Regions from separate parts of the Bacillus altaicus genome, predicted to be linked through region 1. Evidence: a T-box and tRNA genes for the amino acid it is inferred to sense, from the RefSeq annotation. Region 1 holds a T-box; the other holds one or more tRNA genes.

What was found. The T-box of region 1 lies ahead of tyrS (tyrosine--tRNA ligase). A T-box ahead of a tRNA ligase gene usually reads a tRNA of that ligase, here a tRNA-Tyr.
Region 2: it encodes a tRNA-Tyr, which carries the amino acid that the T-box ahead of tyrS (tyrosine--tRNA ligase) is inferred to sense. The anticodon was not compared.

What each region holds. Positions count from the first base shown of each region.
Region 1 covers NZ_CM143394.1:1,074,081-1,079,102, forward strand. Annotated here, with positions in the region: gene ACE38F_RS05605 (RNA polymerase sigma factor) at 1-74, shown strand, start outside; gene ACE38F_RS05610 (hypothetical protein) at 55-297, shown strand; gene ACE38F_RS05615 (zinc ribbon domain-containing protein) at 416-994, shown strand; T-box leader at 1,059-1,286, shown strand; gene tyrS (tyrosine--tRNA ligase) at 1,357-2,613, shown strand; gene ACE38F_RS05625 (YjdJ family protein) at 2,692-2,994, opposite strand; gene ACE38F_RS05630 (hypothetical protein) at 3,184-3,312, shown strand; gene ACE38F_RS05635 (hypothetical protein) at 3,614-4,036, shown strand; gene ACE38F_RS05640 (hypothetical protein) at 4,443-5,022, shown strand, end outside.
Region 2 covers NZ_CM143394.1:4,664,900-4,669,921, reverse strand. Annotated here, with positions in the region: rRNA gene ACE38F_RS24270 (23S ribosomal RNA) at 1-656, shown strand, start outside; rRNA gene rrf (5S ribosomal RNA) at 706-821, shown strand; rRNA gene rrf (5S ribosomal RNA) at 900-1,015, shown strand; tRNA gene ACE38F_RS24255 (tRNA-Val) at 1,021-1,096, shown strand; tRNA gene ACE38F_RS24250 (tRNA-Tyr) at 1,105-1,188, shown strand; tRNA gene ACE38F_RS24245 (tRNA-Gln) at 1,201-1,275, shown strand; tRNA gene ACE38F_RS24240 (tRNA-Lys) at 1,280-1,355, shown strand; tRNA gene ACE38F_RS24235 (tRNA-Leu) at 1,373-1,453, shown strand; tRNA gene ACE38F_RS24230 (tRNA-Gly) at 1,483-1,557, shown strand; tRNA gene ACE38F_RS24225 (tRNA-Leu) at 1,574-1,662, shown strand; tRNA gene ACE38F_RS24220 (tRNA-Arg) at 1,666-1,739, shown strand; tRNA gene ACE38F_RS24215 (tRNA-Pro) at 1,750-1,823, shown strand; tRNA gene ACE38F_RS24210 (tRNA-Ala) at 1,839-1,911, shown strand; tRNA gene ACE38F_RS24205 (tRNA-Ser) at 1,930-2,022, shown strand; tRNA gene ACE38F_RS24200 (tRNA-Ser) at 2,085-2,177, shown strand; tRNA gene ACE38F_RS24195 (tRNA-Met) at 2,202-2,278, shown strand; tRNA gene ACE38F_RS24190 (tRNA-Asp) at 2,281-2,356, shown strand; tRNA gene ACE38F_RS24185 (tRNA-Phe) at 2,366-2,441, shown strand; tRNA gene ACE38F_RS24180 (tRNA-Thr) at 2,466-2,541, shown strand; tRNA gene ACE38F_RS24175 (tRNA-Trp) at 2,545-2,615, shown strand; tRNA gene ACE38F_RS24170 (tRNA-Ile) at 2,626-2,702, shown strand; tRNA gene ACE38F_RS24165 (tRNA-Asn) at 2,708-2,782, shown strand; tRNA gene ACE38F_RS24160 (tRNA-Glu) at 2,784-2,855, shown strand; gene ACE38F_RS24155 (CBS domain-containing protein) at 2,987-3,406, shown strand; gene ACE38F_RS24150 (DUF3965 domain-containing protein) at 3,678-4,829, shown strand.

The DNA.
Region 1 (5,022 bases):
CGAGACTTCATAATGGGATAAAGAAATTGAAACAATTGCTGGAGGTGGATGAAATTGAGCGAAAATCCTTTTAAGAATGAATATAAATTAAAGCAGCATTTAGATAGTGACCATGTAGAAATACCGGATTTTCCAAACACGGTAAGTCGCTTTGATCGATTACTTGGATTTCTTGCTTCTCCAGCGAAAGATCCTGTGGAAGCGACGATTGGGAATGATTTATCGGTTGTGTTTCATGTATCGTTATTAGTTGGTGTTCCGGTTCTTTCTTTGCTAACAATACTATTAGTCGTTTGAGTGAAAAACATACCGTATTTGAAAACGGTATGTTTTTTGTTAGACCTAAAATTATTCTATTTATTATGGTGTTTCATGTTAATATATTAATATTTAATGTGGAATAGAGGTGGAAAAAGTGAGACATTGTTCTAATTGTGGAGGAAAAATTCAAGATTACGATAATTATTGTAGCGGTTGTGGTCATTATTTAGAGAAAATAAGAAAAGATAATTTCGTGACTGAAGTAGACAATAAAGAAAAATTACCTGTAAAGAGTAAGATGGCTATGTTGTGGGAGCAAAAATTAGTAAAAAGAGGTTTGCTTGCTTTCTTAATTATCATTAGTAGTATCGTCCTTATTTATATGAATTCATCTCCGTTTAATACGATGAAAGGTTATTGGTATACGGAAAAATATCATAACTATATTCAAATTCGAGAAATAAATGATGAGTATATTGAAATGGTCTTCTATGATAAAGGGAGAAAAGAAAAAGTTATTCAAGGAAATGTCGTAAATCATAAACGAGATACTGTGAACTTCTACGTGACTGATCGCGGGAAAAATGTAATGACAACATTAGAATTAAAAGATGGAATGCTGTATTATTTTAGTCAAGAAGATACTGCTTCAGGAAGAATGGAATTTACAAAAGGGACGAAAGAGGAATTTAATAATTTCTATAACGTAAAAGACTTTTATAATTCGAATTAAATCTCCTATTTTCTTCAATTTGACACATACTAGTAAATAATGTTATAAAGAAAAGTATATGAATAATTGAGCGTGGAAAGGGAGAAGTAGTGATCATTTCCCTGTTTTAGAGAGCTGATGGTCGGTGAAAATCAGCACATAGATGATCGCGAATTACGCCCCTAGAGCATCTTTTTTCGATTGAGTTATATTCAAAAGGGAAAAGACGGTGCTAAGCCGTTATGTAAATAAGGTGGTAGGCTTTTTTGTCTGCAACTAGGGTGGTAACGCGATGATCAAAATCGTCCCTTATTTGAAGGGGCGATTTTTTTATGTTTTCAACCTTCACGCCAGTAATGAACTTAAAGGAGAGTATGTAGGATATGGGTATTTTACAAGATCTTGAATTTCGCGGGCTAATTAATCAGCAAACAGATGCTGAGGGATTAGAGCAATTATTAGAAAAAGAAAGCGTTAAATTATACTGTGGTTTCGACCCGACAGCGGATAGCTTACATATTGGTCATATGTTACCAGTATTAATGTTACGTCGTTTCCAATTAGCTGGTCACCAACCAATCGCACTTGTTGGTGGTGGTACTGGTATGATCGGTGACCCAAGTGGTAAAAAAGCAGAGCGTACATTAAATACGAAAGATACAGTTGCTTACTACACGGAAAGCATTAAAAACCAACTTTCAAACTTCTTAGAGTTTGAAAATGTGGGCAACCCAGCAACGATGGCTAATAACTATGACTGGCTTGGTAACTTAGATGTAATTACATTCTTACGCGATATCGGTAAAAACTTCGGTTTAAACTATATGTTAGCAAAAGATACAGTAGCATCTCGTTTAGAAACTGGTATTTCATTTACTGAGTTCAGTTACATGATTTTACAATCATACGACTTCTTAAACTTATACCAACAACACAATTGCCGTCTTCAAATCGGTGGTAGTGACCAATGGGGTAACATTACAGCTGGTCTTGAATTAATCCGTAAATCAGAAGAAGATGCGAAAGCATTCGGTTTAACAATTCCGCTTGTTACAAAATCTGACGGTACGAAGTTTGGTAAAACAGAGGGCGGCGCAATTTGGTTAGACCCAGAGAAAACAACTCCTTACGAGTTCTACCAATTCTGGATCAATACAGATGACCGTGATGTAGTTAAATACTTAAAATACTTCACATTCTTATCTCATGAAGAAATTCTTGAGCTTGAGAAGCAAGTAACTGAAGCGCCAGAAAAACGTGCAGGACAAAAATCATTAGGATCTGAAATGACAAAACTTGTTCACGGCGAAGAAGCGTTAGAGCAAGCAATTAAAATTTCAGCTGCATTATTTAGTGGTTCTGTAGCAGAACTTACTGCAAGTGAAATCGAGCAAGGATTCAAAGACGTACCATCTGTAGAACGTACTGCAGAAGATACAGTATTAATCGACTTACTTGTAGAAAGCAAAATTTCACCATCTAAACGTCAAGCACGTGAAGATGTAACAAACGGTGCAGTCTACGTAAACGGTGAGCGTACACAAGCGTTAGACTACGTTGTAACAGAAAACGACCGCATCGAAGGTAAATTTACAATCATTCGCCGCGGTAAGAAGAAATATTTCTTAATTCGTTACTAATCAGAAACGAATTTAAAACAAATAGTACCCCGAATGGTAGGCTGAAAAGTCTATCGTTCGGGGTTTTTATGTATGCATTTAAATTGCCTCATGATTTCTTTTAAATAGAATATGAAGAATTAATACGAGCATATAAAGTAAGCTAATTAACATAACAACAAATGCTGTGGGATAAAACTTTGCTGCATATATAAAGAAATCGATTTGATAAATATCTTCATAATTTAAAACTGTCCCTTTAAAGTAATTCGTAAACTTCGCACTATATTTCCATTCATCAGGATAATCGATTAAATTACTTCCTTGATACCAACTAATAAGTGCTGAAGTAATAAACAGTATAAATGAACTACCGAATTGAACCATTTGGTTTATTGTCAAAATGAATCGAACCTCCCATTTTCTGGTTATTACATCGTGAGAATTTACTTTAATAAACTATTTCGGGGATAAAATAAAGTTAGCAGTCCTGTAACTTTTTTGTTTTAATCTCCTTTTCGAGTTCATACGGAAATCACATGTAAGCGATATGATAAACGTATCACAAATAGAAAGGAGTGGTAAAACGAAATGTCACTAGAAGCGCTCATTATTTTTTCTTTGCTAAACGCTGGTCAGCTTGCAGAGAGCACGAAGGTTGATGTACATAAAGAGCAGAAAGATGCTTATGTATATGTTCAGAAAGAGGAAAATAAATAATTTTATTTTATATAAATGAGAAACATATTAAATTTTAAAAAAGATAATTATCAGAAAATTAGAAAGGGAAATGTTATATAGAAAATATATAACCTGAATCATGAAGTTAAATGGGTGGTAATTTACACAAAATGTGTTTAACGGTTGAATTATAGTGTTACTATAAGACTTTGATGAAAGAGCAACTAATGCATAGTTGCTCCTTTTTATGTCGAATATCAGTAAGTGTTTTAAAAGAGGGAATTGCTAATTTCTGTAGAATTGGATATATGTATATATTGAAAAAACGGGAGATAAGGTAATGTTTGAAGAATTAAAAGTTGTATTTAAGGTTGTAATCGATTTAGCAAATGATTATGAAAGTTATCATGATAAGTATGGAATGAAAAGTTTGACTGTATCGCCTAGTGGAATGCAAGAACTTAAAGAGTTTAAGAATTCATCCGCAGGAAAAGAGTTAGAGAGAAGAGAAAATGCATTATATTATTTTTTAAAAGCCCTAGATTATGAGGTAATAAAGGCAATCCAAGTTGTTATGTATCTTGGAAGAGATCAAGATTATGATAAGAATGACACCCCAGAAAAGATTTACTCGGAATATAGACATTACTTTGGATCAAAAGGATGGGATGAGAAAGATATTATTATTAATATGGTAACAGAGAAAATTTCTTTGGGTAAATACTTACAAGACGGTTTAGGAATTTTAGGTGTGAGAGTGTAGAGTAGAAATTATAGAGATAAAAAGCATTTCTTATGAAGTGCTTTTTATTATATTAAGATTTATATTTAAATATTATTATAAAGAGATTTTAAAGTTAAAGGTACTTTCGTTCGGTGTGTTCTTTATGAGGCAATTACGTAGATAGTATATTATTGAATAATTGAAATTTTGTTGGAGGAATGATTTTCAAATGGTGGAGAAGTAAGGTTAGTTGATTTGATTATGGGATTAATCGAATATAGGAGTATAAACAATAAAAGGGACATAAAATGATGGAATACATACATCATTTAGTATCCTTTTTTGTATATTTTGTATAATAAATGCGAAATTCCACATTTATTATTATTCAGATTTTATCATATTTTTAGGGTAATATATTAATGTAAATGGGGGATTTGTTTATATGGCAACAGGAAAGAGTTTATACATCGCAAATTTTAATTGTACATTCGGAAATGAAAATAAGCCTATGTTGGATTACTTTGAAGAAATTATTATGCCAGCATTTCAACAATCGGTAAAAAGAGAAAGCGATGGTAACACATACTTTTTTGAAAATGTAAGATTGATAATGACAAAAGGGGATTTTATGCTAGGTGGGTTATTAATAAAGCGCACAAAATTAGAAGTAAAATCAATATATGAGGAAGGCAAAGGTTTAAAGTTAATTGATGAGATTTACCCTTCTGATCCATACTCATTTTTCCTAATAAATTTAAAGAATCATAGAATGGTAATTGTAAAGAATCAAAAAGGAAGTCCGACACTTGGGAATTTTTCAGCAACTGCGAAATTTGTGCTGAAGGATTATATTAGTAAGATCAATAAAGATATTGAGGAAAAAGAAGATAGGCTACCTGCTGTGAACCTTAATATTGTTGCTATTCCATTTGAAGATGCAATAAGGAAAGAATTGAGAAAGGTGAAAAAAATTAAGAATGTAATTCTGCGCTTTTATCCTTTGAATGGTGATATTGATGGAA
Region 2 (5,022 bases), 1.5 Mb from region 1:
TTGACTGGGGCGGTCGCCTCCTAAAGTGTAACGGAGGCGCCCAAAGGTTCCCTCAGAATGGTTGGAAATCATTCGTAGAGTGCAAAGGCATAAGGGAGCTTGACTGCGAGACCTACAAGTCGAGCAGGGACGAAAGTCGGGCTTAGTGATCCGGTGGTTCCGCATGGAAGGGCCATCGCTCAACGGATAAAAGCTACCCCGGGGATAACAGGCTTATCTCCCCCAAGAGTCCACATCGACGGGGAGGTTTGGCACCTCGATGTCGGCTCATCGCATCCTGGGGCTGTAGTCGGTCCCAAGGGTTGGGCTGTTCGCCCATTAAAGCGGTACGCGAGCTGGGTTCAGAACGTCGTGAGACAGTTCGGTCCCTATCCGTCGTGGGCGCAGGAAATTTGAGAGGAGCTGTCCTTAGTACGAGAGGACCGGGATGGACGCACCGCTGGTGTACCAGTTGTTCTGCCAAGGGCATAGCTGGGTAGCTATGTGCGGAAGGGATAAGTGCTGAAAGCATCTAAGCATGAAGCCCCCCTCAAGATGAGATTTCCCATAGCGTAAGCTAGTAAGATCCCTGAAAGATGATCAGGTTGATAGGTTCGAGGTGGAAGCATGGTGACATGTGGAGCTGACGAATACTAATAGATCGAGGACTTAACCATATAATATGAAGCAATGTTATCTAGTATTGAAGGAATATGCCTTCAATAGTTTGGTGACGATGGCAGAGAGGTCACACCCGTTCCCATACCGAACACGGAAGTTAAGCTCTCTAGCGCCGATGGTAGTTGGGACCTTGTCCCTGTGAGAGTAGGACGTCGCCAAGCAAAAACGAGAGAATATAAAAAACTTATTGACTTTATAAGTGAATCAAGTATAACAATGTTTGTCTCAAATGAATATAGTCTGGTAATGATGGCAGAGAGGCCACACCCGTTCCCATACCGAACACGGAAGTTAAGCTCTCTAGCGCCGATGGTAGTTGGGACCTTGTCCCTGTGAGAGTAGGACGTTGCCAGGCAAAATGGAGGATTAGCTCAGCTGGGAGAGCACCTGCCTTACAAGCAGGGGGTCGGCGGTTCGATCCCGTCATCCTCCACCATATATGTCGGAGGGGTAGCGAAGTGGCTAAACGCGGCGGACTGTAAATCCGCTCCTTTGGGTTCGGCAGTTCGAATCTGCCCCCCTCCACCATTTCTTAATTATTGGGCTATAGCCAAGCGGTAAGGCAACGGACTTTGACTCCGTCATGCGCTGGTTCGAATCCAGCTAGCCCAGCCATTAAGAGCCATTAGCTCAGTTGGTAGAGCATCTGACTTTTAATCAGAGGGTCGAAGGTTCGAATCCTTCATGGCTCACCATTTTCTTAAAAAAATATGCGGGTGTGGCGGAATTGGCAGACGCACCAGACTTAGGATCTGGCGCCTTTGGCGTGGGGGTTCGACTCCCTTCACCCGCACTTTTAATAAAATATCTCATACATGTCTTGCGGAAGTAGTTCAGTGGTAGAATACAACCTTGCCAAGGTTGGGGTCGCGGGTTCGAATCCCGTCTTCCGCTCCAATTTTCAATATGACATGCCGGGGTGGCGGAACAGGCAGACGCACAGGACTTAAAATCCTGCGGTGGGTGACCACCGTGCGGGTTCGACCCCCGCCCTCGGCACCATATGCGCCCGTAGCTCAATTGGATAGAGCGTTTGACTACGGATCAAGAGGTTAGGGGTTCGACTCCTCTCGGGCGCGCTTTTATTAACGGGAAGTGGCTCAGCTTGGTAGAGCACCTGGTTTGGGACCAGGGGGTCGCAGGTTCAAATCCTGTCTTCCCGATTTTCCCAAAAACATGGGGCCTTAGCTCAGCTGGGAGAGCGCCTGCCTTGCACGCAGGAGGTCAGCGGTTCGATCCCGCTAGGCTCCACTTTATTTTTTATATGTCGGAGGTATACCCAAGTTCGGCTGAAGGGATCGGTCTTGAAAACCGACAGGCGGCGAGAGTCGCGCGGGGGTTCGAATCCCTCTACCTCCTCCATTTTTTTAAAAAGTGGTTTAGTTACATATAAAAATGAATAAGATATTAATTTTTTCCTTCATGGAGGTATACCCAAGTTCGGCTGAAGGGATCGGTCTTGAAAACCGACAGGCGGCGAGAGTCGCGCGGGGGTTCGAATCCCTCTACCTCCTCCATTTATTTTTAAAACATAATATCGTCGCGGGGTGGAGCAGTACGGTAGCTCGTCGGGCTCATAACCCGAAGGTCGCAGGTTCAAATCCTGTCCCCGCAACCAATGGTCCCGTGGTGTAGTGGTTAACATGCCTGCCTGTCACGCAGGAGATCGCCGGTTCGACCCCGGTCGGGACCGCCATTTTATGTTGGCTCGGTAGCTCAGTCGGTAGAGCAGAGGACTGAAAATCCTCGTGTCGGCGGTTCGATTCCGTCCCGAGCCACCATTTTTTTTATTTTTTTTTATTTATGCCGGCTTAGCTCAATTGGTAGAGCAACTGACTTGTAATCAGTAGGTTGGGGGTTCAAGTCCTCTAGCCGGCACCATTTAGGGGCATAGTTTAAAGGTAGAACTGAGGTCTCCAAAACCTCCAGTGTGGGTTCAATTCCTACTGCCCCTGTAAATTATATGGGCCTATAGCTCAGCTGGTTAGAGCGCACGCCTGATAAGCGTGAGGTCGATGGTTCGAGTCCATTTAGGCCCACCATATATTCCGCAGTAGCTCAGTGGTAGAGCTATCGGCTGTTAACCGATCGGTCGTAGGTTCGAGTCCTACCTGCGGAGCCATGGCCCGTTGGTCAAGTGGTTAAGACACCGCCCTTTCACGGCGGTAACACGGGTTCGAATCCCGTACGGGTCATAAAAAAAGAGTCAGCATATTGCTGACTCTTTTTTATTATGTATAAGCCTCTTTTTATTACCTTATTTTCCTCAAATAAATAAAGGGATTTAGGAAAAGCTATGGTATGTATTAAAAGGAGGAGAGGAAAAATGACACAAGTTAGAGAACTTATGAGTACTCATATCGTACATTGTACCCCATTAGACAATGTATATGAGGCGGCTGTAAAAATGAAGGAAGAATCGGTTGGATTGATTCCTGTTATTGAAAATCAACAAGTAGTTGGGCTTGTTACTGATCGAGACTTAGTTGTTCGTGGGATTGCTGAAAAACATCCTGGATCTAATCAAATTACAAATGTAATGACAACAAACATTGTTTCAGTTTCTCCAGATGATCCTATTGAAAAAGCTACAGAATTAATGGCACAATATCAAATTAGACGGTTACCAGTAGTTGAGAGCGGTCAATTTGTTGGGATGCTAGCACTAGGTGATTTAGCTATAAGAAAATCAGCAGATGATCAAGCAGGGTTTGCTTTAAGTGAAATCTCGGTGCATACGGAATAAATTATGTATAAAGATCAGATACATTATTCTAGCATATATGGATTAAACTAATATGTTAGCGTGATGTATCTGAGACATTATATAATAAGTATAGAGTCAATATTTTTGACAGTTTTTTTAAATTTGTCATTCCTAATTTTTAATAAGAGAAAAAATGATATACTGAGAGATATAAGTATTATGAGAGATTTTGAATATAACAATATTTATTGTTAATGATGTAATAATGAATTAATATTTCCTACATAGATACAAAGGGAAGGGGAATTATATGAGGGCTGTACAGGGCGATCCAAATTGGAATTTGGTTACAGATACATATATAGAACCAAATAATTTCGCTGAGTTATTTTCTTTGCTTGTACCTTGTCATCCAAAAGGTGAAGGGAAAGAGCGAACTATATTAGTATGGAAAGAAAAAGAATTTTATAAAGAAGAAAATTTAGCTGCGTGTATCGTATATGGCATGAATAAAGTAAAAAATTTACCGCAGTTTCATAAAGATGAAATTCCAACTCTAGTACGTATTCTTCGTTTATGTCAAGAGATTGGTTGGTATGAAGAGGCGAATGCTTTTATGATAACCCAAGGGCTAGCTGAATTTGTCCAAACTTCATTGGAGTATGAAACATGGGATCTTTTGACGAAAGCAGTTGCTTTAAACTATTTAATTATTAAATATCGTATTGGTGAATTAACAGATGAGGATGTAGAAATTTGGGATCGAGTTAAATTTAATGAGAAATGTATAACAGATTGCAAACATCTATTATCTCATAAAGAAGTATTGGAATTTACATTTTTTTATATGTGTAAGCGAGCGAAAACACTATCAAAAGAGCAATTAAATAGTGATATGATGAGTCTGGCAATGTATTGTAATACTTTTGTGTATGATTTATATACACATGACTTATTACGAAAGTATCGTAAGTGTACAGACTTCCTATCATATTATGGACCTAGTCAAGCAGTTTTAGCTTGTCAAAGAGCTGTACTTTCTCAAATTTCCGATCGATTAGATCCTTTAAAGACAACTCATGTAGATGATTATTTATATGTGATGAAAGAAATGATGGAGCATATGACGATAGGGGTAATGGATCGGTATGGTCATTTTATTGGAAAGTTACTATCATATGTACCATTTTTCGAAATGATCCAAGTGCCACAGCATGCATATTATTGTGAAGAATTACTGTATATTTGTAAGGGGATTGAATACAAAGAAGAAATACTACGCAATTATATATTTATACAATTACATGATTGTTTACCATCATTCTTTAAACTATTTCTTAAAAATAAGCGTTATGCAACGATTCATGATATTCTTTTCTATTGGTGCGACGATGAACAAAGAATGAGCTTAGAGAAAAAATATAATCTTAGTTTTATTTATGAAAAATATGCTTGTGGATAAACCATATTTTACATATTAAAAATTAATATAAATTAAAAAGGATCTCAATTTTATGTGAGATCCTTTTTTGTTAGTAAAGCAAGGAGAAAGTAACTAAGATAAGAAATAACATTCCATAAAGGAGAAGTTGTGCAGTATAACTTCCTTGTATACCAAAAAAAGTATTCATTTTTTCATATAAATTCAATATATA